One region of the Lysinibacillus sp. FW12 genome, then DNA from elsewhere that is predicted to be linked to it. Evidence: riboswitches for the same ligand, from Rfam matches in the RefSeq annotation. Region 1 holds a riboswitch; each other region holds the start of a gene.
The links. A riboswitch is a leader RNA that binds a small molecule or an ion and turns the genes downstream of it on or off. The one in region 1 is predicted to bind S-adenosylmethionine.
Positions count from the first base shown of each region.

Region 2: it holds a riboswitch for S-adenosylmethionine, as region 1 does, so the genes downstream of both, SJW71_RS02145 (cyclase family protein) here and metK (methionine adenosyltransferase) in region 1, are expected to answer to the same signal.
Region 3: it holds a riboswitch for S-adenosylmethionine, as region 1 does, so the genes downstream of both, SJW71_RS22185 (O-acetylhomoserine aminocarboxypropyltransferase/cysteine synthase family protein) here and metK (methionine adenosyltransferase) in region 1, are expected to answer to the same signal.
Region 4: it holds a riboswitch for S-adenosylmethionine, as region 1 does, so the genes downstream of both, SJW71_RS05360 (methionine ABC transporter ATP-binding protein) here and metK (methionine adenosyltransferase) in region 1, are expected to answer to the same signal.

Region 1 covers NZ_CP139094.1:1,200,416-1,208,801, forward strand. Annotated here, with positions in the region: gene SJW71_RS06220 (IclR family transcriptional regulator) at 1-231, shown strand, start outside; gene SJW71_RS06225 (aminopeptidase) at 243-1,166, shown strand; gene SJW71_RS06230 (NUDIX domain-containing protein) at 1,395-1,862, shown strand; gene SJW71_RS06235 (alpha/beta hydrolase family protein) at 1,846-2,622, shown strand; gene pckA (phosphoenolpyruvate carboxykinase (ATP)) at 3,201-4,787, opposite strand; SAM riboswitch class I at 5,177-5,295, shown strand; gene metK (methionine adenosyltransferase) at 5,553-6,749, shown strand; gene SJW71_RS06250 (gamma carbonic anhydrase) at 6,928-7,440, opposite strand; gene SJW71_RS06255 (alpha/beta hydrolase) at 7,575-8,381, shown strand.
Region 2 covers NZ_CP139094.1:403,068-411,453, forward strand. Annotated here, with positions in the region: gene SJW71_RS02115 (DUF4272 domain-containing protein) at 1-869, shown strand, start outside; gene SJW71_RS02120 (erythromycin esterase family protein) at 917-2,335, opposite strand; gene SJW71_RS02125 (hypothetical protein) at 2,481-2,834, opposite strand; gene SJW71_RS02130 (DUF2225 domain-containing protein) at 2,857-3,540, opposite strand; gene SJW71_RS02135 (Cof-type HAD-IIB family hydrolase) at 3,877-4,650, shown strand; gene SJW71_RS02140 (DedA family protein) at 4,745-5,341, shown strand; gene SJW71_RS02145 (cyclase family protein) at 5,371-6,108, opposite strand; SAM riboswitch class I at 6,192-6,299, opposite strand; gene SJW71_RS02150 (hypothetical protein) at 6,394-6,792, opposite strand; gene SJW71_RS02155 (MFS transporter) at 6,986-8,170, opposite strand; gene SJW71_RS02160 (winged helix-turn-helix transcriptional regulator) at 8,280-8,386, shown strand, end outside.
Region 3 covers NZ_CP139094.1:4,342,893-4,351,278, forward strand. Annotated here, with positions in the region: gene SJW71_RS22165 (DMT family transporter) at 1-100, opposite strand, end outside; gene SJW71_RS22170 (DNA-binding protein) at 255-485, shown strand; gene SJW71_RS22175 (homoserine dehydrogenase) at 552-1,538, opposite strand; gene SJW71_RS22180 (hypothetical protein) at 2,012-2,398, opposite strand; gene SJW71_RS22185 (O-acetylhomoserine aminocarboxypropyltransferase/cysteine synthase family protein) at 2,729-4,030, opposite strand; SAM riboswitch class I at 4,147-4,260, opposite strand; gene SJW71_RS22190 (glycerol-3-phosphate acyltransferase) at 4,416-5,048, shown strand; gene chrR (class II chromate reductase ChrR) at 5,164-5,895, shown strand; gene SJW71_RS22200 (hypothetical protein) at 6,284-6,709, shown strand; gene SJW71_RS22205 (hypothetical protein) at 6,752-8,386, opposite strand, start outside.
Region 4 covers NZ_CP139094.1:1,046,701-1,055,086, reverse strand. Annotated here, with positions in the region: gene SJW71_RS05375 (response regulator) at 1-208, opposite strand, end outside; gene SJW71_RS05370 (MetQ/NlpA family ABC transporter substrate-binding protein) at 491-1,342, opposite strand; gene SJW71_RS05365 (methionine ABC transporter permease) at 1,413-2,081, opposite strand; gene SJW71_RS05360 (methionine ABC transporter ATP-binding protein) at 2,071-3,099, opposite strand; SAM riboswitch class I at 3,183-3,286, opposite strand; gene SJW71_RS05355 (thioredoxin family protein) at 3,343-3,654, opposite strand; gene SJW71_RS05350 (hypothetical protein) at 3,670-4,011, opposite strand; gene gcvH (glycine cleavage system protein GcvH) at 4,103-4,483, opposite strand; gene SJW71_RS05340 (arsenate reductase family protein) at 4,699-5,055, opposite strand; gene SJW71_RS05335 (acyl-CoA dehydrogenase family protein) at 5,254-7,038, opposite strand; gene SJW71_RS05330 (acetyl-CoA C-acetyltransferase) at 7,257-8,386, opposite strand, start outside.

The DNA of each region.
Region 1 (8,386 bases):
AAAATACGTGCATGTGGTTATGCACTAAGTAATAGTGAATACTCTGTCGACGTCTTGGCGCTCGCTATGCCAATATTCAATAGTGAAGAACAGGTTGTCGCCTCGATTACTGTTTCGGGACCCATCTATCGTTTTACCGAGGAACGTGTTCCAGAGGTGTTAGGCCCTTTAACAGAGGCCAGAAATGAAATAGAAGGAATTATTCGGAGATATCATTTGAATTTTAATTAAGGAGTCCTATTATGCAACATTTACATGACATTGCACTTACTATCTTAAAAGGTAATTTAAATGTTCAATCATCAGAAACATTATTGATTTTGACGGATATTCACAAGCAAGACATTGCGAAAATTTTTTATGAAGCTGGGCTGACGATTACAGCTAAGACAATGTTTATGGTCATGCCGTTACTAGAAAAATCTGGTCAGGAGCCAATCATTGCAGTATCGACACTTATGGCTAATGCTGATGTTACGCTTTGTATTACCTCACATTCCTTAACTCATACAGCGGCACGTAAAAATGCCTGTGAGCATGGTGGACGCGTAGCGACAATGCCAGGTGTTACATTGGAGATGCTTGAGCAAGGTGCACTTCATGCAAATGCACAGGAAATAGAAGAGTTGGTGGGAAAATATGTCCAACTACTCGATGCGGCAAACGATATTCGAATTGTTAAAGGTGGACATGAGTTGACCTTCAGTGTAGAAAAACGTGTAGGAATTCCCTCTACAGGTATCATTCGTCAAGCAGGGGAGCACGGGAATATCCCTTCAGGAGAATCCTATATTGCCCCAATCGAAACATCTGCAAATGGCGAAATTTTAGTGGATGGTTCAATTGCTAATATTGGTGTTCTAAAGGAGCCATTATTATTAAAAATCAAGAATGGACGTTTAGAAGAGGCAATTGGCCCAGATGGTCCACAATTACTGCAACTACTGGGCGAAGGTAATGGTAGAGTAATCGCAGAGTTTGGCATCGGAGCCAATAAAAGTGCAATCCTATGTGGTAATGTATTAGAGGATGAAAAGGTGTATGGAACAATCCATATTGCATTTGGCAGTAATGTGCCATTTGGTGGGGCAAATGCGGCAGATGTTCATATTGATTGTGTTGTAAAAAGTCCTGTTGTTTATTTTGATGGGAAGCAAGTAATCTAAGCGAAAGCGTGTCTTCGTATGAAGCACGCTTTTTTGCTTGCTGTAATTTAGAGTTGCTTGTCTTTGTTGGATTACACTATAGTTAACATAGATAAGCTAGAGGATGATAATAATTAACATCTAGTGTCCATTATAAAAAGGAATCAACGAGAGATTCTGTCCATAAAATAGGAGCAATGAGTGAGTGTTGCTTCTGTTTTCATCAAGAAAGAACGTGAGGGTGAAACTATGCTAACATTTACAGATTTACATGGCCTACAAGTCGATTTAAGTTTTTCAAGAGGGGAATTTGAAGTAGAGCCCAAGCATGTCCTTGTTTTTTTAAAGCATGAAAATAAATGGCTATGTACCATCCATAAACGACGTGGTGTAGAGGTGCCAGGGGGCAAATTAGAGGAGGGCGAAACCTTAGAGGAGGCAGCTATTCGGGAAGTTTTTGAGGAGACGGGTGTCCATGTGAAAAATCTGCAATGGTTCGCAGAATATGCGGTTCACGATGAAGTGAAATTTTGTAAAACAGTTTTTACTGCACAATTTGCAGGTCAAGAGCATATTGAATTTGATCTAGAAACATCGGGCATGCTTTGGTTAACAGATGAAGAATTCATCCATCATCCTAACTTAAGCTTTCATATGAAGGATGAGGGCATGAGAAAAATGCTGGAGGAGTTGAAACATCGTGACAAACAATGGTGAAATTGTAGAAAAGCGAGCCTATCCTTCACCAAATCCAGCCATACGGTTAACTGAAATAACTTATTTATCACAGGGTTTACGTATAAAAGGATTATTAGCAGAGCCAAAGGCAGAAGGTACATATGATGGCTTTTTATATTTAAGAGGGGGCATGCAAAGCATTGGAATGGTAAGACCATCACGTATTGCTCAATTTGCAGCTCAGGGCTTTATTGTGTTTGCTCCATACTATCGTGGAAATCGTGGTGGAGAAGGTCGTGACGAATTTGCAGGTGCAGACCGTTACGATGCAGTCTATGCTGTAGATGTTCTCAAACAATTTTGCAATGATAATATACATGTTTTTGGTTTTTCCCGTGGGGGAATTATGGCTCTTTGGACAGCTATTTTAAGAAAGGATATCACCTCTGTCGTCACATGGGCAGGTGTTTCTGATGCAACAGCTACTTATTGGGAGCGAACAGATATGCGAAGAATGATGAAACGGGTGATTGGAGGAACACCGAATCGTGTACCTGAAGCTTATGATGCACGAACACCGCTTTTCGAAGTTGAGCAAATAACAGCTCCAGTATTAATTATCCATGGCTATCGGGATGAAAATGTTGATATCGAACATGCTAGACAATTGGCCTTTTTCTTAGACGAGGCTAATAAAACATACGAAACATGGTATGACCCTAACTATGCCCATCAATACCCACCTGCTAAAAATCGAGAAACCGTCCGCGCTCTTTGCCAATGGATGAAACAACAATAATTGAAACAAAGAAAATTGAAGTATGTAATTTGAGAGAACAAGAAGGCTTCTTGTTCAAAGTGGCAAGGCGAGGGGTTGATTTCCGTTCCGCCGGCGTCCTTTCCAGGGGGCGTCCGATAAGCCGCTTCACTCACTTCGTTCGCTCCAGGGTCTTATCTGTGACGCTAATCCCCTAGGAGTGACGCAGGCTCCACACCAATCAATCATACTGCAAAGGTATTTTTCTTTGTCCTTCTTTTTAACAGGAACAAACAATAAGCCCATCCTATCTAATTTATAGAGAGGATGGGCTCAAACTCTATTTATTGTTTTATTTTGCTAAAAAACTTTAAATATCGATTTTTTCTACCTTTATTCAGGTACAGATATTCTATAACAGGTATGAAATGAAAAAAGGAGTCAATAAAACTGAAATTGACCAAAATTACTTTTATCAGGTTATGCCTTTTTCCAAGTTAACACTAGTAATCATGCAATTGTAGTTAACTTAAAAATAATCATACGTAACTCCCTATATTATCATTAAGAAAAAAGAAAAAGAGAACGAGTGAAATCGTTCCCTTTGTTCTGTATATAGTTTATTTTAATGGGCCACCAAGTGTAATGATAGCTTCAGAAACGTTTGTGAATTTCTTAAAGTTTTCATTGAATAGACCTGCAAGTTCAGCCGCTTTTTCATCATAAGCAGCTTTATCTGCCCAAGCTTCACGAGGGTTTAACACTTCAGAAGGTACACCTTCAACTGCTGTTGGAATGTGTAAACCAAAGACAGCATCTTGTGTTGTTTCTACATTTGTTAATTTGCCATCGATTGCTGCACGTACCATTGTGCGTGTGTAAGAAAGCTTCATACGGCTACCTGTACCATATTCGCCACCAGTCCAACCAGTGTTTACTAGGAATACTTGTGCGCCGTGCTCGTCAATCTTTTGACCTAACATTTCTGCATACACTGTTGCAGGAAGTGGAAGGAATGGAGAACCGAAGCAAGTAGAGAATACTGGTTCTGGTTCTGTTACACCACGTTCAGTTCCAGCAAGTTTAGAAGTGAAACCGCTTAGGAAGTGGTACATTGCTTGCTCTTTTGTTAATTTACTGATTGGAGGTAATACGCCAAACGCATCAGCTGTTAAGAAGATGATAGTTTTTGGATGACCTGCAACAGATGGATCAACAATATTTTCGATGTATTGGATTGGATAAGCAACACGTGTGTTTTCTGTTAATGAACCATCATCATAATCACAAATACGAGTTTCTGGGTCAACAGCTACGTTTTCTAAAACAGAACCGAAGCGGATTGCATTGTAGATTTCTGGTTCTTTTTCAGCAGAAAGGTTGATTGTTTTTGCATAGCAACCACCCTCAATGTTGAACACTCCATTATCAGACCAGCCATGTTCATCGTCACCGATAAGCTTACGATCTGGGTCAGCAGATAAAGTCGTTTTACCAGTACCAGATAGACCGAAGAATAATGCCACATCGCCAGCTTCACCAACGTTTGCTGAACAGTGCATTGAAAGGATTCCTTGTTGTGGTAATAAGTAGTTCATGATACCGAAAATAGATTTTTTCATTTCACCAGCATACTCAGTACCACCAATTAAAATAATTTTCTTTTCAAGTGATACAATGATGAATGTTTCAGAAGATGTACCATCAACTGCAGGATCTGCTTTAAAGTTAGGAGCAGAGATAACTGTGAAGTCTGCAACATGAGAAGCTAATTCTTCTTTAGTTGGACGGATAAATAATTGATGAGCAAAAAGATTGTGCCAAGCGTATTCATTAATCACTTGAATGCTTAATTGAGAATCTTTGTCAGCACCTGCAAAGCCTTTGAATACGAATAACTCGTCACGTTCTTTTAAATATTTTATTACTTTTACATATAGGTTATCGAACACTTCAGAAGAAATAGGTTGGTTGACTTTACCCCAGTCAATTTGATCTTTTGTGCTTTCTTCTTCTACCGTATATTTATCTTTAGGTGAACGACCAGTGTATTTGCCAGTTTCTGCACGAACTGCGCCATCTACTGTTAACATTGCTTCACCACGAGATGTAGCTTTTTCTGCTAATTGTGGTACTGAAAGTTGAACATTAATGTTACCGCCGTTTAATAATTCCTTCAGTTCGTTTGCAATTTCTACTGAATTCATCGATTAAATACCATCCTTTTTTATAGTATTCCCTTGATTTAGAGGGATTTTTTCTTAATTTCAAAAATAGTATAACACAATTGCTTAAATAATCTATACTAATTAAGAAATTATTTTAGAGTTTTTATCACTTTTCAATAAACTGACAAAAAATAATGTTTTTCGAGTAGAATCCAATCAATCCTACTGTAATTAGGCATAAAAATTGAGCCACACATATGTTACCACAAGATGCTAGGTATGTTGTAGGGATTAATTTGCTTCTATTTACATCATCATCCAAGTATGAAAAGTTTTTGTTTAATCAGTTCCTTCCTTTCTATACAGTAATACATCAGAAAATATTTGACAACGTTCGACCTTTTCAGTAACATACAATTGAACGGATACTCTTATCCCGAGCTGGTGGAGGGTCAGGCCCTGTGAAACCCGGCAACCTGCATGAATCATTTCACGACATGCGTTGGTGCCAACCTGATGCAAGGGAACATCCCTTGAACGATAAGAGTGAAAGGTTACGAAGTCATTATTCCTTTCCTCATGTAAAGTAACGTGAGTAAAGGATTTTTTTATTGTTTAAAATGAATGTAAAGGTAAGTATATGTAGTTCTTTCCTTATTATAATGACGGATCTTTCGAAATCCTCGTGTTAAAAGCAGCAGTAACGGCTTGAGAGTTCAATCCTTAGGAGCGGACTTGACATGGGTAATGAGTACCGTATTCATACACAACTACTTTTCGTAAAAGTAATAGGAGGAAAACCAAATGACAAACCGTCGACTGTTTACATCAGAGAGTGTAACAGAAGGACATCCAGATAAAATTTGTGACCAAATCTCGGATGCCATTTTAGATGCTATTTTAGCAGAAGATCCAAATGCACGTGTAGCGTGTGAAACTACTGTAACAACAGGATTAGTATTAGTAGCAGGAGAAATTACAACTTCTACTTATGTAGATATTAAAGGTATCGTTCGTGATACTGTAGCCGAAATAGGCTATACACGCGGTAAATATGGCTTTGATGCTGAAAACTTAGCCGTGCTTGTGGCTATTGGTGAACAATCACCGGATATTGCACAAGGTGTTGACCAAGCATTAGAAGCGCGTGAAGGCTCAATGACAGATGCTGATATTGAAGCTATTGGTGCTGGTGACCAAGGTCTAATGTTTGGTTACGCATGTAATGAAACACCAGAGTTAATGCCACTACCAATTAGTTTAGCACACAAATTAGCACGTCGTTTAACAGAAGTACGTAAATCAGGAGAATTAGCATATTTACGTCCTGATGGTAAAACTCAAGTAACGATTGAGTATGATGACAATAATGTACCAGTACGTGTGGATACTATTGTTATTTCAACACAGCATGATGAAGAGGCAACACTGGATCAAATTCAAGCAGATTTAAAAGAATTTGTTATTGGACCTGTTGTGCCAAGTGAATTATTAGATGCTAACACGAAATATTTCATCAACCCAACTGGCCGTTTTGTAATCGGTGGACCAAAAGGAGATGCTGGGTTAACAGGACGTAAAATCATTGTTGATACATACGGTGGTTACGCGCGTCATGGTGGTGGAGCATTCTCAGGTAAGGATGCGACAAAGGTAGACCGTTCAGCAGCTTATGCAGCACGTTATGTAGCGAAAAATATTGTAGCAGCTGGATTAGCAGACCGCGCTGAGGTACAACTTGCCTATGCGATTGGTGTTGCACAACCTGTTTCCATTGCTGTCGATACATTTGGTACAGGCAGAGTGAAAGAAAGTGAAATCGTAGAATGGGTTCGTGAACTATTTGATCTACGCCCAGCAGGTATAATTAAAATGCTGGATCTACGCCGTCCGATCTATAAACAAACTGCAGCATATGGTCATTTTGGCCGCACTGACTTAAATGTGCCATGGGAACAAATCGATAAAGCTGATGCACTTCGAGAAAAAGCACATCTGTAAACTATTGAACTAAAGTAATGAAGTCGTTAGAACGTTATTCTAGTGTACTAATATGCAAGGGGGCAATGTTGCCCCTTTTATTTTTTCAAAAAAACCTCGCACTGGCTCGTGAACAAGAAATGGTCACGGCCACGCGAGGGATTTTTTTCGTTAGTATTGAATTTTTGTGTATGATTGGTTACTTCTGAAGGGATTTATAATATTGACCTTTTTCTACGTATTCACGTACGATACGTTCCATATCCTCTTTGTCTTCAGCATTTAATTCACGGACAACTTTGGCTGGGCGACCTAATGCTAAACTATTCGGAGGAATGACCTTACCTGGAGGTACGAGGCTTCCTGCTCCAATAAATGCACCCTCTCCAATTTCTGCACCGTCTAATATAATGGAGCCCATACCAATTAAAGCATTTTTGCGAATTGTACAACTATGTAAAGTGACTTGGTGTCCGACTGTAACCTCATCTTCAATAATAAGTGGATATTTTGGGCTTTGATGTAAGCAACAAAGATCTTGGATGCTAACACGTTTACCAATAATTGTTGGTGAGACATCCCCACGAATGACTGTATTAAACCAAATTGTTGTTTCAGCACCAATTGTTACATCGCCCGTAACGGTTGCATAATCAGCAATGAAAACAGACGGATCGATCTTTGGCGTTTTATCTTTGAATGGATAAATCATGAAAATCGCCTCTTTTCTTTCTATAATGTAGTATTATCGTATCAAATACGCAACTTTATGGAAATATAAAATTAAAATGTGGCATTTATTTCGATATAATCAAAGTGTAATTATTTTTTAGGAGGACTATGTGAATGTGGAAATGGGAAGCTGATGGACAAGCAAAGGCTGTGATTGCTATTCTTCATGGTGCTTATGAAAATCACCGTTGGTATGCATGGCTTATAGAGAAATTAAGAATGGAAGGCTTCCACATAGTCATGGGGGATTTACCTAATCATGGTATTAATGCAAGGTTTGCTCGTGTCCATGATGAGGACTTCAAATTGTACAATAAGTATACAAGAAATCTAATTGAAAATGCTTTTTCATATAATTTACCAACCTTTTTAATAGGTCATGGTCTTGGAGCAACATTAATTCTCCATACAATGCAAAAGAAGCAATATGAATGTGCTGGCATTATTTTGACATCACCTTGGTTGCAATTAAAGCTATTACCAGGTAAATTATCGAATGCTTTAACGAGTTTAAGTGCTTTAACAGCTAATGTTAAAATGACACACGATATTAATTTAGAAAAATTAACGCGAAGTGTTGAAGGTAGAGAAGAGATGAAAGATGATATACCATTCATGTCTGTCGTGTCAGTGAAATGGTATCGGGAGCTGCAGCAAATGATGAAAAATTTAGTGCTGCTACCTAAAGGTGAATTCCCGAATATGCCGATGCTCATCATGACTGCTGAGAAAGATAAGATTACTGAAACTCGACAAACTCGTAATTGGCTTCATCAACAAGAATTCACAGAGTTTCAGTTCAAAGAATGGGAAAATTGTTATCATAATTTATTTCATGAAGTAGAGCGTGAAGAGATTTTTATGTATATTCGAGATTTTATTAATAATGCGCTAAGAAGAATTGGTTATATAATTAAATAGGTTTA
Region 2 (8,386 bases), 800 kb from region 1:
AAATGGATAAAGAGATAACGGAAAACCATATGCAACTATTTACGAGACTGCTAGCAAGCATAGGTGGTGTAGGTTTTCTACCGGATGGCACTTTACTGGATCAGAGTGGTAGCGTTATTGTTTATTCTAATGGGGAGTCAGGTCCTGCAAATTTTAGACCTCAAGCCTGTGCAAGGAAGATAAGAAGTCAGGAAGTGACATCAGAGCAGGGGGAAACACGAAAAAACAGAACGATTGCCTTTTTAACAGACAAAGAAATCCCATATGCAACTTCTCTACCCCAACTGCCACCATTAGAAGGTTGCCGCTTTAAGAGCCAAGAAGAAATTGCAAAAAGGGCAGTTTCCCTGTTGATTGTTATTCAATTTGCCTGTGATGTAGCACAAAATGGAAATATTGAAGAGTCTAGAGAATTCTTCACTAATATGTTACGTACATATGAGGTGCAAGAATCTTTAACAGAGCATGAAAAATTCTTTCTTGAGACTCAGCATCCCAGTCCTCAAGATGCTGTCAATATTTCATGGCAGTATGAAGCCTATTGGACACTCATTTGGGCATTAGGGCTTGTGGAAGAGCTAGATTTCCCTGACGACGTATGTGATTGTGAATATGCTATACAGGTCGTTTCTCGTTGTGAAACATTTGAACAATTTTATAAGCAAACAGTATTGCGCAGTAAGGAAGAGATATTAGATGAAGCAGATAAGATCTACAGATTACATTGGGCTTGTGTAGATAGTCGAATAAATGGACAAGTAGCTCCTTTATCGTTAAATGAAAGTGTTGTGATGGAAAGACGTAGAGGCTTATTCTGGATGATGGGCTATCAAGATGAAGAATGGGATACTATATCAATGGATACTTAAAGGAATAGCAAACTAGGAAGCCTAGTTTGCTATTTTAATATATGAAATTATTTCACATAGGTTGGCTTATTCACCTTATCAATTAAAAGTATACCATCGTATTGATCGCGAGGAACTAAGCTTTCCTGTATCATACCCCAACTGTAAGATAAGCGGGGCTCGAACATCCATGAGTTGCCTCGTTCATTCTGGCGGTTGCGCAAATCAATGAATGTGTAAGGTTTACTAGTTGAAGACAGTATATCCTCAATAGATCCCTTGATAGGAGGTAAAACAGCCATCGGTTCACCCATATTATTTGCTGTCTCTCCGCTAGTCATATATAGACCTAATACATAGCTATATTTCTTGTAGATTTCTGGTAAACGTTCCCCCATTAATTTGACTGGATAAGGGGAACCCATTACTTCCGATTGTGCCTTACGAATATGGTCGTTATGTGCCCATACGATGAACTTTTCTGTTGGATAAACCTCCTCAGCTAACCAAAGTAAGTTCTCCATCATCGATTGATCACGCCATTCCATTGTTTTTAAAAATGTTTCAATATTATTTTGTTCAATATCAATATTGGACTGGATCGTTAGCTCCACATATTCGTCTGCTAAGCGAATGCGATTTGTTACAGTACGTTCCATTAGTTTGACAATATGAGACTCGTTTGGATAAGCCGCTTGTAATTCTTTTTCTTTCAATTGAATTTGAGACTTTACTTGTTTATACACATCTATGATTGTAGCTTTTACTTGCTGATAGCCCTTTAAATCTTTCCCGGAGCTCCATTCAGCTAGTTGTTTCTCAGCTTCACTAAATTGTTGAGCTAACTTAGGATTCTGGAGCCAATCGCCGTTCGTAAATGCCCCTTGCTGTTGAATATCGAAGCCAGTAAGTATAAGTGGTTGTTCTGTTGCTTGAGTTGATTTTGCATAGTCAAACAGAGGCAATGTTTCTTTCGTCCACCAAACTCCAAAAATAGAATCCTTCATTGTTTGTAGAGCTGCTTGTTTGTCAATTTGCCCTTGGGCGTTCATCACATTACCCATACCACTTTCAAAGGCAAGAACATTATAGCCCATTTCCTGATGCAAAAATTGTATTAAACGTGTTTTAACATGATTGAATTGTGCCACACCATGAGAGCTCTCTCCTAGAAAAACAATACGTTTATCGTGTAATAACGGCTTAAGCATCTCCAAATCCTCAAATTGATTAGAAGGGATTTTCGTTCCACTCGATACTTCAGGTTGGATGGATGACAAACTGTAAGCATGATCGTTCACCCACTTTTTCCAATCAAGTAATGTTTCATTAGAGGTCCTAGCCTGTTTAACTGTAGATTTGTTTTCTATATTGACCTGTTGCTCTTTTGCAGGAACAGCTGCAGAGACACTTGCTACGCCGTTCAATGTCATTAAACTTGCCAGTGCAAAACTTAATAAAACTTTATGCTTCCTAGCCTTCTTCATTGATAATCAGTCCTTCTCTTTATGTTGATACTAATTATAGAGAGCTTAGTTTAAAGCTTAGGAAGAGTTAGTTTAAATTTTGTTTAAATTTGGTAGGGTCAGTTAAAAAGAAAAAACATCTTTGATTAATGAAGATGTTCGATTGCTATTTATAATGGTACGTACTAGCTCTAACATGGTTACGTTGGATTTGATTGAACCATGCGCGGTCTTTTTCTTCTTGTTTTAACGTACCAACAATGGAGGAGGAGCAGCTAACACAAATTTTAGCCTGTGTAATTTGTCCACAACGTTCACAAGGTGCACCTAAATTAGGGAAAATTGATTTTTTTAACTTTCCTGCTTTTACCCATTTGAAAAGCAGCTCAGAGGACACTCCTGTTAAAGTGACAACCTCATCATTTGTTAAGTAGCGATTATTTTTTCTTAATAGAAAGTGATGCAACTCTGAAAATATATCTTCTTCTCTCACATCTATTCTCTTATGAAATAGCAACATTACAAGTCCTCTCCTCGTCCCATTAATTAATAGTTTCATTAACTGTTATAGGTTGTTCGTCATATTTATAATTTTCCCAACGATTACGGGCAAGCTTTCGATATTTTGGCGAGACATTTCTATCAGCGATTAAGCGAGAGAAGCCTTTTTGGGCTTCCGCCATATCACCAAGTCGGAGGCTTAGTTCAGCATGTAAAAACTGAATTCTCTCTCCACCCTCCTGATTGGATGCAAAGGATTTACTATAAAAGTCTCTTGCTGCAAAAAGGTAGCGTTTTTCGGATTCTTCATCGTTTTTTAAACGATATAGCCAACCTATTTTTAATGCGAAATTCGCCATTAAGAGAGATTCTTCCATTGAAGCACGGGATACTAAATAAGCAAGCTTAAAACTGATTATGGCATCATCGATTGTACGTTCCTGGCAGATGTCTATGGGTTTTTGGAGCTCTTTAATGTATAGTTCATCAATGAGCTGCATGAACGGTCCATAAGTCCTTGTCATAGATTTGTGGTAGGCGTAGCCACAATGTGGGCATACAGCGACCTCATACAGCAAAGGATTTAGGCCATCATAAACAGGCATGAAATCTGTTTGTTCCTCGATGATTTTATATCGATTAGGGCGTACTTTATATGTTGTAAAATGCCTTTTGCAAAATTTGCAATCTACACTACTTTCGTAGTAATAAATGTTAAATGCCATAAGAATCAACTCCTTTGCCTGCTTTAGAAAATTATTTCTTTTGTTCTATCTATTCGTTAAAAAGTATCATTCAATATATTTAAATGATTATCTTTTATTTTAACAATTCTGTGTTCTTTGGTATACTTCTTTAGAATTATTAAAATAAAAATAATCATTACATTATTAATTAATTGTCACTAGAACTGTTCCTTTAATAGTATTTATCGGTGCTGTTAATGTAAGTTATATAGATGGTTGAAAGTTTGTCGAAATACGTACAAATATTTTATTAGTAATCGTTAAAGGGATTTTTTTTGTGTGGTTCAAAAGTATTGTTTTGGAGGATGATTCAAGTTGAACTATAAAATAGTGTTTTTTGATGTAGACGGCACACTCATCAATTATGAGGATGGCTGTGTAGAAGAAAGTACAAAGCAGGCAATTGATTTGTTAAAGAATAAGGGAATTCACCTTGTAGCAGCTACAGGAAGACCTTTATCCATGTGCCGTGAGTTGGAAGAGTTGGGGATAGAGACCTTTATTACGGCAAATGGTGCATATGTGAAACATCATGATCTTGTCCTACATAAAACGCCTATTGCTAAAGAGATTGTCCAAAATGTTGAGGCTTTTGCAATGGAACAACAGCATAGCTTAACATTTTTTACAGAGCAGCTAGCGATGAATAGCATACAAAGTCCAGCTGCTTTACATGCTATGCAGGAAACATTGTCTTTGGGAGATTTTCCGGTTATAAATGAAAAAATTACGAATGAGGAAGTTTTTCTCATGTGTCTATATACAGATGAACAGGGAGAAAAAAGATATGTTAGTCAATTTCCGAATATATTATGGCAGCGATGGCATCCTTATATTGTGAATGTACTACAGCAGGATGTTTCCAAGTCAATAGCTGTTCAAGCAGTACTAGATTATTTTAACATTGATTCTAAAAATGCCATTGCTTTTGGAGATGGGGATAATGATATGGATATGCTGGAGCTGGTAGGATTAGGAATTGCTATGGGAAATGGAAGCTTAGCTTTGAAAAACGTTGCTGATTTTGTTACAAAGAAATCTACCGAGGGCGGTATTGACTTTGCTTTGCGTCAGCTTCAAATAATTTAAAACAATCTTCAAGTTGCTTCTTCTGTTTTCCGCAGTTTGATTATAATGAAACCTGTATATTTTATAGTTAAAAAATTTTTAGGTGGGATAGTTTATGGCACATCACGTGCAATCTCTAATTGAACATTACGGGTATTTTGGCATTATCGTAATCCTAATTGGAGGTATAGTTGGATTGCCACTTCCTGATGAGGTTTTCTTAACATATGTAGGTTATAGTGTTTATCGGGAAAGCCTTGAACATATCCCTGCATTATTAAGTGCCATGATTGGCGCAGTTGGAGGTATTACTTTAAGCTACTATATTGGTTATCGATTTGGCTTACCATTACTACAAAAGTATGGGCCAAAAATTCATATAACTGAACAAAAAATTGATTTTACGAAAAAAATGTTTGCCAAAATTGGACCTATCTTATTGTTAATAGGCTATTTTATCCCTGGTGTCCGCCACATAACAGCGTATATTGCGGCTATTAATAATTATCCATATAAAAAGTTTGCGTTCTTTGCCTATACAGGAGCATTTATCTGGACATTCACATTTATAACGTTAGGGAAAATGCTTGGAGAGAAATGGCGGTTTGTTGGTTACTACTTATCCCATTATAGTATGTATCTCATCCTATTATTTGTTCTATTAATGTTCGTCGTTTACTTTATATTCAAAAAAAGAAATGTACAAAAATAAAAGTCGGTATCTCTATACCGACTTTTAAGTTATGGCAAAATAGCAAAGGAGCGAACAGGGAATCCAGATGCTTTTTCTGGTTTAGGTACAATATTAAAAATAATTGCACCTGTTGCAGGTAGCTTGTCTAAATTAGTCATTAACTCAATTTGATAAGTGTCTTGTTCGAGCACAAAGTATTCACCATCTAGTTTGCCATTTTTACGAAAATCAGCTGCTGAATCAGTATCGAATGTTTCGTGACCAATCGCACTAACTTTACGTTCCGTCAGTAAAAATTGTAAAGCCTCTAAGCCCCAACCTGGAATATGGTTATATCCTTCCGCATCTTTATTGCTGAATGTTTCCTTATCTGGCCAACGTTTACTCCAATCGGTACGTAGCGCTACAAAGGTACCTGCCTCAATTTTTCCGTGCTGTGCTTCAAACTCAAGTATATCTTGAACACTTAAAGAAAAATCATGATTGCTAGCAGCTTCTTCGGACTTATCAATGACAACAAGGGGAAGAACAAGCTCTTTTAAATCGAGCTCTTCAAGGTACCGTGTGTCTCGCACAAAATGAATGGGTGGGTCGATATGCGTACCATATTGACCAGGGAAAGTGAACTGTTGTGCAAAGAACCCATCATCGTGAGAGAATAATGTTTCAAATTTTGCATCTTCGAACATGAAAAAATGGGGTGAGTTAGGGCCGAATGTATGTGTTAAATCGACCCATTGTTTAGATTTTAATAATTGTAATGCTTGTAATAATTCATTAGACATCGTTTTCCCTGCTTTCTTAAAATAGTAGTAAAAAAAGAGCCCCCTATAGAAGAGGACTCCTGAATAAACAACGGTAGTTCATCTTCTCATCTTCAAGGCTTTGGAATTAGGCCAATTGGAATTAGCACCATACTGTTGAGCTGGTTGCTGAGACTTCATCGGGCCAATCCCTCCGTCTCTCTTGATAAGAAAAATATAAGAATTTTCAGAAATAATAATACAAACACTTTATCATAGTTTTCTATAGTTTACAAGTTCAATAGGGATACAAGGTTAGAGTTTTTTTCACCAATTTAAATTCAATATGACACCACAACAGCCATTATCAATTAGACGTATTCTAAAACTATCAGGTGTATAGTTCGTTTCGAATTTCATCGTAATACCTGTGGATGAAATTAATTTCTCCACTTCTGCTTTATTTGAAAGTTGTGCTGCATTCATTAAATCATGGGCAAATTGCTGGGAGCTTTCAATTTTATCCGTCAGTAATTGGGCTTGCTGCATAATTGCCTTTATCCGTGTAACCGATGATTTTAATTTATGTGTATCAACAGGTGGAAAGGGATTGTTGGTCAGCATTGCAAGATGTTGGGGAAAGGATCTTACAGCAAGGTGGTTGGCCATTGGTGGCGCTGAGTAATGATAGGGATGAACGAAATACGGATAAGGATTGTAATACAATGGAATTCCTCCTATCCTATAGCTGATATCTTATCTTATGTATTCAAGCGAATTTAGGTGTAACTCCATTCTTGTCTTACTTATAACACAAAAAGGAAGCCACAGGGAGCTTCCTTTTTATCAATATTGTATATATACCGATGTTTAAATTACTAAAATATCAAGTAAATGCTAGATAAACGGACTAACAATATTATCGTTTTTTATTATCGAAAAGCAACCATAATAATGTAACAATCGCTGCTAGCATAACCATTAGGAATCCATAAAGAGGCGTATGTGCTAATGATTGATGGCGAATAATAAAACCTCCAATATAGGATCCTAAAAATATACCAATGTTAAAAGCAGAAATGTTTAATGCTGAAGCCATAGAAATAGCTGACGGCACATATTTTTCAGACAGTAGAACAGCATATAACTGTAATCCTGGGACATTCATGAACATAAATAATCCCATTGTCAGTACCATGATTAATCCGATAATCGGTGATTCAAGAGTGAAGCCAATACCAAGTAACGCTAAGGCAAGTCCAACAAAAATTATAAAGATGGAACGTAGTGGATTTTGGTTAGCAAAATGGCCTCCTAATGTATTACCAATAGCAACGCAAATACCATAGACAACTAATATAATCACTACTGCATGTGGGGAATAGCCCATATATTGCTCTAAAATAGGAGAAACATACGTATAGACTACAAAGGCCCCACCATATCCAATTGCTGTAATGAAAAGGATTAATAACATGCGAATATTGCCTAATACTTTGCCAATATCACGTAAAGAAATAGGATTACCTTTTGATAATTGGTTAGGTACTAGTAAAGCATTACTAATTAAACCGATAATGCCTATAATGACGATAAAAATGAACGACATACGCCAGTCTGTTACTTGTCCAATAAATGTACCAAGTGGAACACCGGTCACAGTTGCTAGCGTTAAGCCTGTAAACATAAAGGCAATCGCGCTTGCTCGTTTATTTGGTTCAACTACATCAGCTGCTATAACAGAGGCGATCGACATAAACACACCATGAGCTAATGCTGAAATAATACGACCTATTATCAGTATAGAAAAAATTGGTGCGATAGCTGCAGTTAAATTCCCCGCTATAAAAATGGTCATAACAAGCAATAAAACTGTTTTTCGACTAAGACGAGATGTTAAGGCTGTTAATAATGGAGCACCAACAGTGACACCTAGTGCGTATATAGAAACGGTTAAACCGGCAGTGCTTAAAGATATACCAAAATCATCTGTAATTAATGGTAAAAGTCCAACACTGATAAATTCAGTGGACCCTATACCAAATGCACTGATTGCAAGTGCTAGCAATGTCAATTTTGCATTTGGCTTTTTTGATTGTGACATTTTACTAATATCTCCTTTGATTTTTTTTAGTATGTGTAGTAATATTCATGCATGCCTAAAAGTTGTGTAGAGTACTTTTAGTTACTTTTGAATATTACGGGGGTTTACAATGCAAAAAATTTATAATATAGGTGTTGAAGCTACGCTTGAAGTTATTGGTGGTAAATGGAAACCGGTCATTCTTTGCCATTTGAACCACCATGGTGAAATTCGAAC
Region 3 (8,386 bases), 1.5 Mb from region 1:
CCACCGCAATCGGAGATACTCCTTGATCTAAAAACGATTGAGCCGTACCTGTCATGCCCCACAAAATGGCTGCAAGTAATACAAACAATGGATTTAACATTTTATCAATCATCCTCGCTTCATTACTTCATGATATTTATAATACATATTTATCCAAAATCAAACAATTACCATTTTATTTTATCTTTCATATAGCACAGTATGCTTTCTATTGAATGGACGTTATAATAAATACTGTAAAAGGAGCGAATCATATGTATAAAACAATTGCAGAGACAGCTATTGACCTTGGCATGCCTGAGGATCAAGTAATGCGTCTAGTATATGAGGGGCGCATCCGTTCAGTTTACGATGGACAACAAATACTAATAAATAGCGGTCAATTTAGTACTTATTTTAAACAACTGGAACGAATTAAAGAGGAAATCGAAATTTGGCGATCTACCCCTATTCCAGAGGATATTGATGTGAAAGACGAGGATTAAAAAACCCCACCATTCATACAATTTAAACATTGTTGAATGGTGGGCTTCTAAATGAAATAAGTTAATTTAAATCGTTACAACAAATCCTGCTCTTTTCCCAATAATCTCGGCATAATCTTCTACCATGACACTAGCGGTAGGATACATTCCTGCTCCAGGACCTACTAATGTTAATGTGCCAATGTAGTTAGTCTCTAATGCCACTGCGTTGAACACATCATCGACTGGATAGAGTGGATGTTCTTTATCAACAAGTTGTGGACCAACTTTAGCGATAATTTTACCGTCAGCCAGTTTCTCCACTTCAGCTACATGGCGGTAACGCAAACCATTTTCACACGCTTCACGTACTTGTTCAGCCGAGATACTATCTATTCCAATGACCTCTACATCAGCCCAATCTGGCTGTTCTCCAAAAGCCAAAGCACTTAAAATCATTAATTTTTTAAAGGCATCCTGACCAGAAACATCATTATATGGATCTGCCTCAGCATACCCTAAGCTCTGTGCCTCTTTTAAAGCTGTTTCGAAAGACCAGCCCTGTGCACGCATTTTTGTTAAAATATAATTACATGTGCCATTTAAGACTCCTTGTATACGACTTACGTCATTAACAAGTAAAATATTTTTCATTGTTTTAATAACAGGTACGCCACCAGCAGTAGTTGCCTCATAGCCTACAAAAACACCATTTGCCTTTGCAAGATCCTGTAACTCTAAACCTCGTTTAGCAAACATCACTTTGTTGGCTGTAATAACATGGCATTTATGCTCAACTGCTCGCTTTAAATAACTGAATGCAGGCTCTTCATTTACAATTGCTTCAAACACAACCTGCATACCTGGTTCTGCTAAGACATCATCTATGCTCGTTGTCATCAAATGTGCTGTTCCTGGCACACGTTCACGACTAGCATCTGTCACTAAAATCTTCGCAACTTCTAATTCAATACCTAATTTATTTTTTAGCTCTTCTCGCTTTTCATTTAATATATGATAGATGCCCTGACCTACCGTTCCAAATCCTAAAATCGCTGCCTTTATAGTTGCCATTCTTGTTATTCCCTCCAACTTACATTCCGCAGTTTCATCAAAGCTAATTTCTCCATGGGGTTGTGTCATGATCATTTGACACCCACCGCAGGCTTTAGTCAACTCTTCTTCGTATGAGTTTTGCTATTTCAGTACGTGTAGCAACACACACAAATTCAAACAATTCAAAATTTAACTTAAAGAAAATTGTATCGCAAATACATACTTTTCACAAGAAAAATCTTTCTAGGAAGGACATTTGTTTTCTCTAGACGTGCAAAAGAAATCGGTTTCATTCCCCTTATTATACGTTTTTTCGATTAATCCATAAGATTTGAACAAAAATTGACTCTTTACATTTAAATAGATGAATGTCTTTCTTCTATTATATATGTATGCTTGGACACCTATAATCTTGTTATTATTTTAAGGACCTCTAAAGAAAAAACTCATTCCCTGTAGCAGTAGAGAATGAGCTTATATATGAGGGGGGTTCAACTTGCTTTTGAAAGCAACTGATATCGATATTGTGTTAAAGCTTGTTGAACAAGACTAATTTCTTCTTCTTTAAAATTTGGGACTGCATATGTTCGTTCCACTAATTGAAAAGTACCATACTTTAAGTAAAACTCTGTCGCAGGAAGTGGAATATGGCTTACACCGTAATGTTTATATGCTTCGAAAACTTCCTTTATCGTATAGCTCTCCTCTTCAGCAACAACATGCTCTTGAAATGCTGTATGACCAAAGACTTGCTGCCATTTTCTTTCAACCGATGCAAGGAGGTGTTGGATGGATGAATTATTGACAAAAACATGCCCTTCATTTAGCTCATAAATTAGATAGGATGCAATGTTTTGTGCACTATAGATATTACCCATTTCAAACACTCCTTTATCATCAGTTTTTGGGAAGAGCAGTTACTGGCTAAGTAACTACTCTCCCACATCTATTCAAAAGTGGGGGAGCACTTATGAAAACATTACCTTTATAACAAGAATTTCGTACCCTTAACTTATTCCCTAGTATATAACAAGGATTTAACTAAGTCAATAATACATATAAAAATACTTGGTATTATTTTTCAAAAGGTTCTGATAATCAACAGAGACTTTACTCGACTGATGTAGTAACGTTAGAAGTATTACCAAATGAGGCAAATCGAATGAGAAAATACGTAAACGCTACAACATTCTCCCTTATGTTTTTACTTAAGCTTTTACTGTTTGTTCAGTTGCTGTTGCCTGCGTAATCGCTTGTTCTAGATCTGCAATAATGTCCTCTACTGCCTCTAAACCGATGGATAAGCGAATAAGCGATTCGGTTACTCCAGCTTGAACTAATTCATCTGCTGAGAGCTGTTGATGTGTAGTTGAGGCAGGATGAATAATTAATGACTTGGCATCTCCTACATTTGCTACATGTGAAAATAACTTCACGCTATCAATAAGCTTTCGTCCGGCTTCACGTCCACCTTTAATGCCAAATGTGAGCACTGAACCGAAGCCATTTCTTAAATATTTTTTCGCTAAATCATGTGTTGGGAAATCTTCTAAGCCATTATAATTTACATACTCCACAGATGGGTGGTTCTGTAAATATTCAGCCACTGCCAATGCATTTTCATTGTGTTTAGGGATACGCAAATGAAGCGTTTCTAAACCTTGTAACAAATTAAAGGCTGCGTCTGCGCTCAATGTTGGACCAAAATCACGTAATAGCTGTACGCGTAGCTTCGTAGCAAAAGCTGCTGAAGCCGTATCAATGCCGTAGCGTAAGCCATGGTAAGAAGCATCTGGCTCAGTAAAACCAGGAAAACGTCCGCTAGTCCAATCAAACTTACCAGCATCTACCACTACTCCACCTAAAGTTGTACCATGACCACCTATCCATTTAGTGGCTGAATGAACAACAACATCTGCACCATATTCAATAGGTGTTGAGCCATACGGAGAAGCAAACGTACTATCAATAATTAATGGTAAGCCATTCTCATGTGCAATTTTAGCTACCGCTTCAATATCTAAAACCTTTAAGCTTGGATTACCATAAACTTCAGCAAAAATAGCTTTTGTTTTATCGGTAATTGCAGCCTTAAAATTGTCTGGGTTTGTTTCATCTACAAAAATTGTATTAATACCGTAGTTTGGTAGTGTGTTAGCAAATAAATTATAAGTACCGCCATATAAAGAACTAGCTGCTACAATTTCATCACCAGCTCCAGCTAGGTTTAAAATGGAAAATGCGATAGCCGCTGCACCAGATGAAAGTGCTACTGCTGCTGTTCCACCTTCCAATAAAGCCACACGTTTTTCAAAAACATCAACAGTTGGATTTGTAATGCGTGTGTAAATGTTCCCTGCTTCTTCTAAGGCAAAAAGACGTTGCGCATGAGCAGTGTCTTTAAAAACGAATGCCGTTGAGCGATAGATGGGAACAGTTCGAGATCCTGTCACTGGGTCTGGTTCTTGACCACCATGTAACAACAATGTTTCTGGTTTAAAATTTGTCATTGTGTACCTCCAAATGGTTATTTTTTTACGATGGCACCGGAGATGAGGAGGATTTTTCTGTAGAAAACAAAAACCCTCTTCAGCTAAGAAGAGGGTTGCGGTTGCAAGTTTTCCTCCCCTTATCTGCCAGATCCAAGTAAGAATCTGTAGGAATTAGCACCTTAGTAAGTTCATCACTTACTGGTTGCCGGGCATCATAGGGCCTATCCCTCCGCCGCTCTTGATAAGAGTATGAGATTCAATTTCCATCGTTGTTACACAGTATAAACATAGAGTTTTTTTCTGTCAACATGTAAATTTTATTTTTTCCGAAACTTCTGTCTGCTCTTTTACGTACTATGAACGCATACACTATTTTAGAAAAAATTTTGAAGGGAGTATTTTTATGGTAAAAGCCGTGATTATTTTTCTCTTAGTTGGATATTTAATTGGCTGTATTCACGGCTCTAAAGTGGCACAATTTTTATCTGGGGTTGATTTAAAAAAAGCTGGCCATGGTAATGCTGGTGCATCCAATGCTACACTTTCCCTAGGTTGGAAATATGGCGTTTTAGTAGCTCTCATCGATATTGGTAAAGGTGTTGTAGCCATTATCGGCGCACACATTTATTTAGCAGATGCTATACATTTAACCGAAGGACAAATATGGCTTTTAACTTACATGATGGCTGCAGGGGTTATTTTAGGTCATAATTTCCCATTTTATATGGGCTTTAATGGTGGAAAAGGTACTGCTTCCATTATTGGCATTTTACTTGCTGTTGATTGGAAAATAGGTTTATTTGCACTTATTCTATTTGTCATTTTATCTTTGGCAACAAACTATTTAATTGTTGGAGTACTTGAGTTTTATCTCGTTTTTTGTACAGCAACTTATTTATGGATTCCTGGAATCGGTCCTACTGTTATTGCTGTCCTTCTATTTGGCATAGCGATTATTTTGCACATTGAAAATATTAAACGATTAGTAAATGGCACAGAGCCAAAAGTCACATCTGCATTTAAGAAAAAGAAATAAAGTTTTACATTTACAAACTATTTAAATATAACTACAAATCCCTCTTTATTCGATTTTGACAACAAAGCGTGCTATGCTCATGATATAGATAAGACACAAAGGAGAGAATATTTAAATGGTTAAAGAATTATTACGCAACCATTCCTCGGTTCGTATTTATGATGGCAATCCGATTTCAAGAGAAATCATCGAGGATTTAATTGCAACAGCACAAATGGCTGCCACATCACATTTTGTCCAAGCCTATAGTGTAATATGGGTAACAGATGCAGACAAAAAGGAGAAATTAGGATTACTCTCTGGTAACCCTCGTCAATATGAAACTTCTGGTGGTGCTTTTGTCTTTTGCGTTGACTTCAAGCGTCTTCAAATGGCTGGAAAACTAGAAGGTGTAGACATAGTTGCAGATTCTGCTGAAAATGTTCTAGTGGGTGTAGCTGATGTATCGTTGTTTGCACAGAACTTTGTGATCGCAGCAGAATCAATGGGGTATGGAATTTGCTATATTGGAGGGGTACGTAACAATCCTTCCGAAATAAGTGAATTATTTAATCTACCTGATCACGTTTTTCCTTTATTCGGCCTAACAATTGGCGTACCAGCACGACGCAATGAAGTCAAACCACGCTTACCTGTGTCTGCCGTATTACATGAAAACGGATACAATGTAGACAAGTATGATGAGCTTTTACCAGCTTATAATGAGACAATGGAGATGTATTATAATAACCGATCCTCAAATAGAAAAATTGATAATTGGACAAAACAAATGGCTGATTTTTTAGTCGAACAACGTCGTCCTCATATCAAAGAGTTTTTAGCTACAAAAGGATTTAATTGGAAGTAATTAACTGATTACGCTCAGTGTAATTTACTATGAACTACCAAGAGACCTAATATTTATATTCAGTATCATAACGACTTATTGATTTTGTTTACTACTGCTAGTAAATGCAGCATGATTGTTTGAAGCTGGGGGAACGGAAATAAAATCCCTCCTGCCAACGTTCTTTTTATACTAGTGATTTTTTCAATAACATAATGGGGTTACTATCGTATGATAATAACCCCATTTTTTTCATAATGTCATCACTTTTCTATATTAAATCTAGTAATTTTGTCTCGATATATAGAGTAAAGACTGCTTCAAATTAAACGAAAAGACTCTTCCCATTTCCAGCTATTCCATTCATATTAATAAATGAACCCTATTGAAGAAAGGAGTTTTACTAACAATGTCTCATATCAATAAACATCTTGCTCATACCTTAGAACAACAGCATAAGAGAAGTGTAAGAGGTTTATTTTTAAAAATAGAAGAATTAAATAATGCGTGCACCGAGCTAAGAAAGCGGTTAGAGCCACGTGTTAATTTGACACTGTATAAAAATGCTATTGATTATGTTAATCAATTTGTTTCCCACACCTCTATTCTAAATTTGAAGTTTATTACAAATACCCAAAATCTAGAGGTGGCTGTCTTACATGCACTTCTATTATCCTATATTTTAGAAAATGAAGATGATCATTCTTTTGAATATGAAGATAGATTGCTACAAGACTATGTACAACAAATTTTTACTTTAAATGACCATGCAAGGACACTTTTTATGAACCATAGAGGCAAAATGCTTACCTCCATTCAAAAACAATCGACATAACAAAAGACGATCTTCGTTATCCTAAGATCGTCTTTTGTTTTTTTATTGTAACCCTTTAATGATGAGGGATCGAACTGGTAAGAACTGTTCCCCTGTATCACCATACGTGATAATTACCTCATCACCTTCTTGTAAATAAATGGCTAGGGGTTCTGTTTCAGCACTGACTAAATAATTTTCACCATTGTTTAATAAGAAAGAAACTGTCGTAAAATCTCCTAAACGTTCCTTGTACACACGTAATACTTTCCCACTAGCTTGCTTCTCCTCAGCATTTGAACTACCGTCAACTGTATTTCCTCCACGGCTTAATGCAGTTTTATATAATTTTAGTGCCTCCTTAGGAGTAGTAGCATAAACGGAGATTTCAGGATTGGCAGCAGACACAATGAAATAGTTTTGTAAAAAGCCGTTGGAATCCAGCACCGCGGTTAGCCAGCTTGCTTCCCCATAAAAGTTATATAGCACTGGCATTTCACCAGTCCATTTTTTCTCAATAAATTTCTTCTCAATAATTTGTAAATTACCTTGTGAATCCATATAACTTGAATCTAAATTCCCTGTATAATATGTGGCTTCTCCTGTGCGTGCATTTGTTAAGGAATACCCTAGCATGGAATCTACGCCTTCTTTAGGACTTGTAAAATCTGTGAAGTAATACATATCACCCTTCTCATCGAAAATTGGGCTAACATTCGATTCTGTTCCTTCATCGGAAGGGATTTTTACATCCTTTTTACCAAACATACTGTTCCAAAAACCATGAACATAATTACCGAAATAACTATTTTGTAAGCTTACTGTCTCTGGAGATACTGCACCATCAATAAATTCAGGTATTTGGTCCAGTTTAAGCACCTCTGATTTCCCTGTCAGTGCATCTACTAAGACAATCCCTTTCACATCAAAGCCATTTCGTGCTGAAATAAATTCACCATAGGAACGAATGTAATAAGGCTTTCCGTCATCATCTACTTCTAGTTGAACATCCCCATAAAAAATAAGGAATGGATGTTGTAGGCGAATATGACGTTCTAAATTAGCATTTAGATAAGCAGAAGGAACATACTTCATTTCTTCTTTTACAAACTTAGGGTTATCCGCCGAATCTGTAGCACTCATTATAAAGTAGCCTGGTGTTGTATCACCATTCATCCATTTAAAGAACCCAGAAAACTCGACTGGTGCGATATAAACATATTCACCCTTCACCTTTTGAATTTGTAAACGTCCTAACTCATAGTAACTAGTATTTGGCACTTGACCGAATGCCTTTTTCATTTTATTACGAGCAAATTTTGGTGGGACACTCGCAGGTGTTTGTGTCTCATCGAAAGGTTTTATTTCAACCTCTTCCTTCATTTCTGAAGAATTAAATTTATCATTAGCATTCCATAAAGGTGCTGATAATACATAAACTGCTACACCTAAACTTGCTAAAAATAAAATTCCTTTAATCTTCCGTTCAATACCACTCGCAAGCAGAGCACCTGCTAGCGATAATAAAATTATTGCTGGCCAAAAAACAAGCCAATTTACATCAATTTTTGTTACATATAGTGTGATACCTGTGGCTAAAAATCCTAGCACAAAGATGCCAATAAAGAAATATCCGATCACCTTTCTCGATTTACCATCTTCTCGCTTCTTTGTAATAAGCGGTGTTACTAATACACT
Region 4 (8,386 bases), 150 kb from region 1:
AAAGCAAATCTGTCTTACGTATTTTCGATTGTAAAAATGAGGTAACTTGATCATTCGTGGTTTCATTTGGTTGTGTAGAATTAGCTCTTTTTAAAAAGACTGCTGTTATTGTAAGGCGTGATCTAATAACACTTTCCCGCCATATTTCAAAGTAGCGTTCTACTTCATGTTCTTGCATGATATCATGGGCGAATTTTATATCATTCATTAGAATCACTCCCTATTTGTTTTTCTATATTATTATTTTCTATCATTTATTTAATAAATTAACAACAGTATTATAGTAAAAAATATAACTAGACAATATCTGAACATACCTATACGTCATAAAAAGTACATAGTTGAGGATAATTAATCATCTGTACCCTTTCTTAGGAAAGTTGGGCTTCCCAATGACCGAGATGAAAAGCAACCGCCTCTCTTTTTTCAATAACACAAAAGGGTACATAAGTCATTAAACTTATGTACCCTTTTGAAGAATTTTCAATTCTTATTTTACCGGCACTACTGCACCTTTCCATTCTTCTAAGATGAAGTCTTGGATTTCTTTCGAAGTTAATACTTCTAATAATTTTTTAATTTCTGGTTTTGTTTCATCACCTTTACGTACAGCAATGATGTTTACATATGGAGATTCTTTGTCTTCAAGAGAAATAGCGTCTTCGATTGGGTTTAAGCCGTTATCAATAGCAAAGTTAGAGTTGATTAATACTGCATCACCTTCGTCATTTTCATACATTTGTACAAGCATTTCTGGTGCAGTATTCGCATCGAATTTAAAGTTTTTAGGATTTTCTTCAATATCCTTTAATTCAGCTGCTGTTTTATCAATACCCTCTTTTAGTTTAATTAAGCCTTTTGCTTCTAATAATGATAGCATACGACCATGGTCGGATACTGAATTAGAAAGTAAAATTGTTGCTCCTTCAGGAAGGTCCTCTAATGATTTATATTTTTTAGAGTAAATACCGATTGGTTCAATATGAACGCCACCTGCATTAACGAAATCATAGCCATTGTCTTTAATTTGTAACTCTAAGTAAGGAATATGCTGGAAATAGTTTGCATCAATTTCTTCTGACTCTAAATCTTGGTTTGGCAAAACATAATCTGTATATGTTTCGATTTCAAGATCAATACCTTCTTTTGCTAAAATCGGTTTTGCCTTTTCTAAAATAACAGCATGTGGTGTGTTAGAAGCACCTACTTTTAATGTTACGTTTTCTTTGCTATCTGATTGATCATCTGATGCTGAATTTGCATCTTCTTTTTTATCAGTACCACAAGCTGCTAAAGCTAGGACAAGTATTGATAAAAATAATCCTGCCAATAATTTCTTCATTTATGACACTCCCTTTTACTTTGTTTGAAATATGTTAGCGGTAAGAACCGGAATAACCTCTAATGTCTTTCTAGCGTTTATCGATTTTATCGGTAATGACATCACCAATCCATTGAATGATAAATACAACTACTAAGATCAAAATAGTTGCCATTAATGTCACATCTTGGCGATTTCGTTGGAAGCCATCAAGGAAAGCTAAATTTCCAAGACCACCTGCACCGATAATCCCTGCCATCGCAGTGTAACCAACAAGTGCTACAGCCGTTACGGTAATACCAGAAATCAGAGCTGGTAATGATTCAGGGATTAGGACTTTCCAAATAATTGTGGACGTTTTAGCCCCCATTGAACGAGCTGCTTCAATGACACCTTTATCAATTTCGCGTAATGCAATTAAAACCATACGAGCGTAAAATGGAGCTGCACCAATAATTAAGGCTGGTAAAGCCGCATTTGCTCCACGAATTGTCCCAAGTAAAAACTTCGTAAATGGAATTAATAAAATAATTAATACGATAAATGGAATGGAACGGAATATATTAACGAGTGACCCCGTTAAAAAGTTAACAATTTTATTAGCCCATAACTGATTAGGACTTGTTAAAAATAGCAAGATACCAATAACCAATCCAAGAATAAATGTGACAACTGTTGAAATAGCTGTCATATACAATGTTTCATACGTAGCTTGCCACATATTTTCCCAGTCTACGTTCGGAAAGAGATTAGTTAGCATTTGCGATCACCTCCGTTTGAACTTCGACTGTATTTAAATAATGTAGGGCATCAGCCACATTTTCCTTAGAACCATCAATTTGCACAATAAGTGTACCGTATGCTCCATTTTTCGTTTGCGAAATATTGCCATGAACAATGCTTACTTCCACATCGAATTTTTTAACAAGATGTGAAATGACGGGCTGTTCCGTTTTTTCACCAACAAAAATCAGCTTGACAAGTTGACCAGTTGGGTAGTTTGCTTTGATCTGTTCCACTGTATCCTTTGTTTCTTTTGTGTCGGTAATCTGGGCTACAAATTTCTTAGTAATAGCTGCTTGTGGTGCTTGGAAAACTTGCAACACCTCACCACGCTCTACAATTTCACCAGCCTCCATTACGGCTACACGATGACATATTTTACGGATAACGTGCATTTCATGGGTAATCAATACGATCGTTAACCCTAAACGTTCATTGATATCAACTAGTAAGTCAAGAATAGCATCTGTCGTTTCAGGATCCAGTGCAGATGTCGCCTCATCACATAGTAAAACTTCTGGATTATTAGCTAATGCTCGTGCAATCCCAACTCGCTGCTTTTGACCACCTGAAAGCTGTGATGGGTATGCCTTATCACGTCCTTCTAAACCTACAAGTGAGATTAACTCCTTCACACGGGCTTCTCGTTGAGCTTTGGGAACACCTGCAATTTCCAGAGGGAAAGCGATGTTTTCAGCAACTGTTCTAGACCAAAGTAAATTGAAATGCTGGAAGATCATACTTACCTTTTGTCTAGCAGCTCTTAACTTTTGCCCTTTAATGGATGAAAATTCTAGATTGTTTACTGTTACCGTTCCTGTTGTCGGTTTCTCTAATCCATTTAATAAACGAATCATGGTACTTTTACCGGCACCACTATAGCCGATGATGCCAAAGATTTCACCTTTATTTATAGTAAGGTTGACGTCTTTGACTGCCGTTAATTCGCCATTTGCTGTTTTGTATTTCTTCGTAATATTTTGAAGCTGAATCATAGCGAATACTCCTTTTCTTATATAAAAAAACCCCTTCACTCATAGACAAGTAGAAGGGGTCACGTATGATACGTTAAACCGTTCTCTCATCTTTCAAAGAAAAATCTTTGGGTGATTTGGCACCTTTTCACATGGTGATGGTTGCCGGGCTTCATAGGGCACTTCCCTCCGCCGCTCTTCATAAGAGTTCGATATATTTAATGTTTTAGTAATATATTTGATACTTTACCACGCTAGTAATGTTCAGTCAATTGATTTTTTTAACAATTCGTACAAAAAAGGTACAGATTGAAAAGCATAAATTTTATCTGTCACTTTCCCGCCATCAGTAACAAGTAAACATGGGACACTTTCAATTTGATGCTCATAAGCAATCTGCTCTAGAAAGTTGATATTTGCTTTGCCAATTTGAAGCTGTGGCAGCAATTGTTCAATAACTGACAGCATTTTTGATGCCACCGCACATGTTCCACACATCGGTGTATATAAATAAAATGCAGCTTTTTCACCCGACTGTATAGCCGCTTCCCACTGCTCTTTTGACCATTCTTCCATTGATTTCACGCAACCTTACAAAATATATTCATTATGGATTGAGAAATGAGCGCGCAATAAAATCATCGCTAACACTTTTCTTGGTGTTGTCTCTACTTCCTTATATGTTGGCATTGTACGTAAATGCTCAGCCTCTGGATAATGTCTGTCCATTAATGCACGTAGCTTATCGCCAGACGTATCTGCATCAAAAAAAGTGAAAAGCTCACAGCCCTCATAAGGATCGAGTAGCTCTTCTAATTGATGCACACCAATTGTACCATTCGTACAAAGTATTGTAACATTCTCATTTAAAATAGGCTCAATTTGTAGCTTATCTGAGCGTCCTTCTACGATCAAGCATTTTCCCTCGAACATTACGCCACCTCCAATTAGACATCCCCACTTATAAGTCATTATATAACAAAAAACGCCGGTAGTTTCCGACGTTTTTCGATTATAGCTTGTCTTATTCAGCGATCATTTCTTCGTATTGCTCTGCTGTCATAAGTTTTTCAACTTCAGATGCATCAGCAGGCTCAACAACGATCATCCATGCTTTTTCATATGGTGATTCATTAACGAATTCTGGGCTATCTTCTAAATCTGCATTGACTTCAACTACAGTACCTGAGATTGGTGCATATAATTCAGAAACAGTTTTAACTGATTCTACGCTACCGAATGGATCATCTGTTTTGATTTCGTCGCCAACCTGTGGAAGCTCAACGAAAACGATATCTCCTAATTCAGATTGTGCGAAGTGAGTAATACCAATACGTACTTTTCCATCTTCTACTTTTACCCATTCATGTTCTTCAGAGTATCGTAAGTCTTTAGGTGTGCTCATGCAATAAACCCCTCCATAAATATGTAATATATTCACTTTCAGTGTGCCATACTTCTCCTATAAAAACAAGATTCAATTACACCTCTAGGTAATTGAAAGCATATTTTTTCGAGTTCGCTTCAAAAATTAGAAACATCCATCGGAGACATTATTTTCATTCAGATCATGCCTTACACTTCCAAATAGAGGTAAGTCCTTTATCACGATCAAGACGGCTATTTCCAAGTTTGCTCAAAATCAGCTTCTTTAAACCCTAACGTTACTTTTTTTCCATCAGTCACGATAGGTCGTTTAATTAACATACCATCAGAAGCAAGTAGCTCAAGCTGTTCCTCTTCCGTCATATCAGCCAGCTTGTCCTTTAAACCAAGCTCACGATATTTCATACCAGATGTATTAAAAAACTTCTTTAAAGGCATTCCACTTGCCTGCCATAAAGCTGTTATTTCTTCCTTTGTAGGTGGTTGCTCTACAATGTGTACCTCTTCATAGGAAACTTCATGATCATTTAACCACTTTTGCGCTTTTTTACATGTTGTACATTTAGGGTAATGGATAAATTGAATAGTCATTAATATGCTCCTCTACTGTCTTTTTCTGTAGTATACCATCATAATTGTTTTGAATGGAGGAACTTCTCTCATTTTCATCAGTCTATCCATCTGTTTTGCTTTTTTATCCGTCACTTTTATGATTCTCTATTTTGCAATTTATTGGTATCGCAAAAACTAGCTACCCAAAAGAGGATAGCTAGTTTGCTACATTGATGATTAAACGATATATTTTTCTGCTTCGATTAATTTTACAGATGCTTCACGTTTTTTCGCAATTAAGTTGTATGGGTTATTGCGAGTTAGCTTACGAAGCGCAGATAATGTCATACGCGCTGCATCACCATCTGCTGAAGCAAGAATTGTATCTTTTGCTTCTTTTTCGATTTCTGCAAATGCTTCTTGGCAGAAGATTTGTGTATAAAGCAATTTTTGATGTGCTTTTTCAGCGCCATCACGAGCAATTGCTTTTTCTGTACGTAAAACAGCCGATTCCATCGCAAATAATTGGTTAGCGATATTCGCAATATTCACTAATACTTCCTGCTCCTGATCAAGCTTTGCACCAAAGCGTTGCGCTGCTAAACCTGCTGCTAATACAGCAATCTTCTTCGCATTTTTCACTAAATATTTTTCTTGAGCAAGTGGCTCTGTACCGATATCTTCTGGCATTAACATTAGAAGCTCTTGCTGTAAGTTTTGGGCAACCTGTAATAGTGGTAACTCACCTTTTAGCGCCTTTTTCATAAATGTGCCTGGTACAATCATGCGGTTAATTTCATTTGTACCTTCAAAAATTCGATTGATACGAGAATCACGATAAATACGCTCAACCTCGTATTCAGCCATAAAGCCATAGCCACCATGTAGCTGTACTGCTTCATCGGCAATGTAATCTAGTGTTTCTGAACCAAACACTTTTGCAATAGAGCATTCAATTGCGTATTCTGCGATAGCACCTGCAATCACTTTTCCTTGCTTTTGCTCTTCAAGGCTTAACTGACTTAAACGATCTTCAAACAGACCAACCGTACGATAATTTAAAGATTCCGATGCATACAGTTGAGAAGCCATTGTTGATAATTTCTCTTTAGTAAGATTGAAATCAGAAAGCTTTGTTTTAAATTGCTGACGTTGGTTTGTGTATTGAATTGCTAACTCTAATGCACGTTTAGAGCCACCAATTGTGCCCACACCCAGCTTATAACGACCAATATTTAAAATATTAAACGCAATTACATGCCCACGGCCAATTTCACCCAATAGATTTTCTACAGGTACTTCCGCATCTTCTAACACTAATGTACGAGTTGATGATGATTTAATCCCCATTTTCTTCTCTTCAGGGCCAACTGAAACGCCGTTGAATGCACGTTCTACGATGAATGCAGAGAATTTATCGCCATCAATTTTCGCGTAGACAACAAACACATCTGCAAAGCCTGCATTGGTAATCCATTGCTTTTCACCATTTAAAATATAATGTGTTCCTGCATCATTAAGCTTCGCAGTTGTTTTTGCTCCAAGGGCATCTGAACCCGAACCTGGTTCTGTTAATGCATAGGCTGCAATTAACTCCCCAGAGGCAAGCTTAGGTAAATATTTTTTCTTTTGATCTTCATTACCGAAAAGAACGATTGGTAATGAGCCAATCCCCACATGAGCGCCATGTGTAATAGAGAACCCACCTGCAACAGACATTTTCTCAGCAATTAAAGCAGAAGAAACTTTGTCTAATCCAAGCCCTTCGTATTCTTCTGGTACATCTGCTCCAAGTAAACCTAATTCGCCTGCACTTTTAAGAAGACGCACTGAATGCTCAAATTCGTGGTGCTCTAAGTTTTCAACTACTGGTAATACTTCATTTGCTACATATTCCTCTGTTGTTTTAGCAATCATTTTATGCTCATCAGTGAAATCTTCTGGTGTAAATACACGATCTAATTCCACATCTTCAATAAGAAATCCGCCGCCTTTAATGAAATCAGTTGTTTTTTCAGTCATGTTTAATTCCTCCCAATGTATCTATTTTGATTGTCTAATCCCCTAATAAGTGACACCTCAGCGCCATAAATTCATCGTCCCTATAAAGAGATAGCTGACGCTTCGATTGCACTCCAAAAACCATGTTTCTTGGCTTAACATATCTATAGAAAAGCTTGATGTATACAATGTTCGGAGGCAACCGTAAACAGTACACCTCAAGCTTATCTAGCAAATTATTAAAGAATTTCAAATACCCCAGCAGCGCCCATACCGCCACCAATACACATTGTTACTACGCCATATTTCTTACCTTGGCGCTTCAATTCATGAATAAGCTTAAGTGTTAAAATGGCTCCTGTTGCACCAAGCGGATGACCTAACGCAATGGCTCCACCATTTACATTGACTTTTTCTTGGTCGATCCCTAAATGACGTACGACCTGTAATGATTGAGAAGCAAATGCTTCATTGATTTCCCATAAATCTATATCCTCTATGGATAAACCTGCGATTTCTAACGCTTTTGGTACAGCAACAATTGGACCAATCCCCATTACTTCGGGCGGTACCCCTCCAACAGCAAAGCCTAAGAATTTTGCCATTGGCGTTAGCCCTTGCTTGACAGCTTCTTCACGGTCCATTACGAGTACAGCAGCAGCACCATCAGAAGTTTGAGAGGCATTACCAGCCGTTACACTACCTTTTACATGGAAAGCTGGACGTAGTTTTGCTAAACCTTCAACAGATGTACCTGGACGTACCCCTTCATCCATACTAAATGTGAATTTTTTCACTTGTGGTTTATTTTGATCATCTACATAATGCTGTTCCACTTCGATTGGTACAATTTCATCATTGAATTTACCTTCTTTAATGGCCTTTTCAGCAAGCTCATGTGAGCGAACAGCAAAAGCATCCTGGTCTTCTCGACTAACATTGTACTGGCGAGCCACTTCCTCAGCTGTATGGCCCATCCCCATATAATATTGTGGAGCCGTTTCAGCTAACGTTGGATTTAGGCGTGGTGTATTTCCCACCATTGGTACCATACTCATAGACTCTACACCACCAGCAAGAATCGCTTTGGAATGTCCGAGCATGATTCGTTCTGCCGCATAGGCAATCGCCTGTAAACCTGACGAACAAAATCGATTAATCGTTAGAGCAGGTGTTGTATCTGGTAACCCAGCAAGTGCACCAATACTACGTGCTACATTCATCCCCTGCTCCGCTTCTGGCATCGCACAGCCTAAGATTAAATCATCAATCGGTCCTTCATAGCCCGCTCTTTTCAATGTTTCTTTGACTACAACAGCACCAAAATCATCTGGTCTCACCGTTGCTAATGAACCTTTTTTTGCTTTTC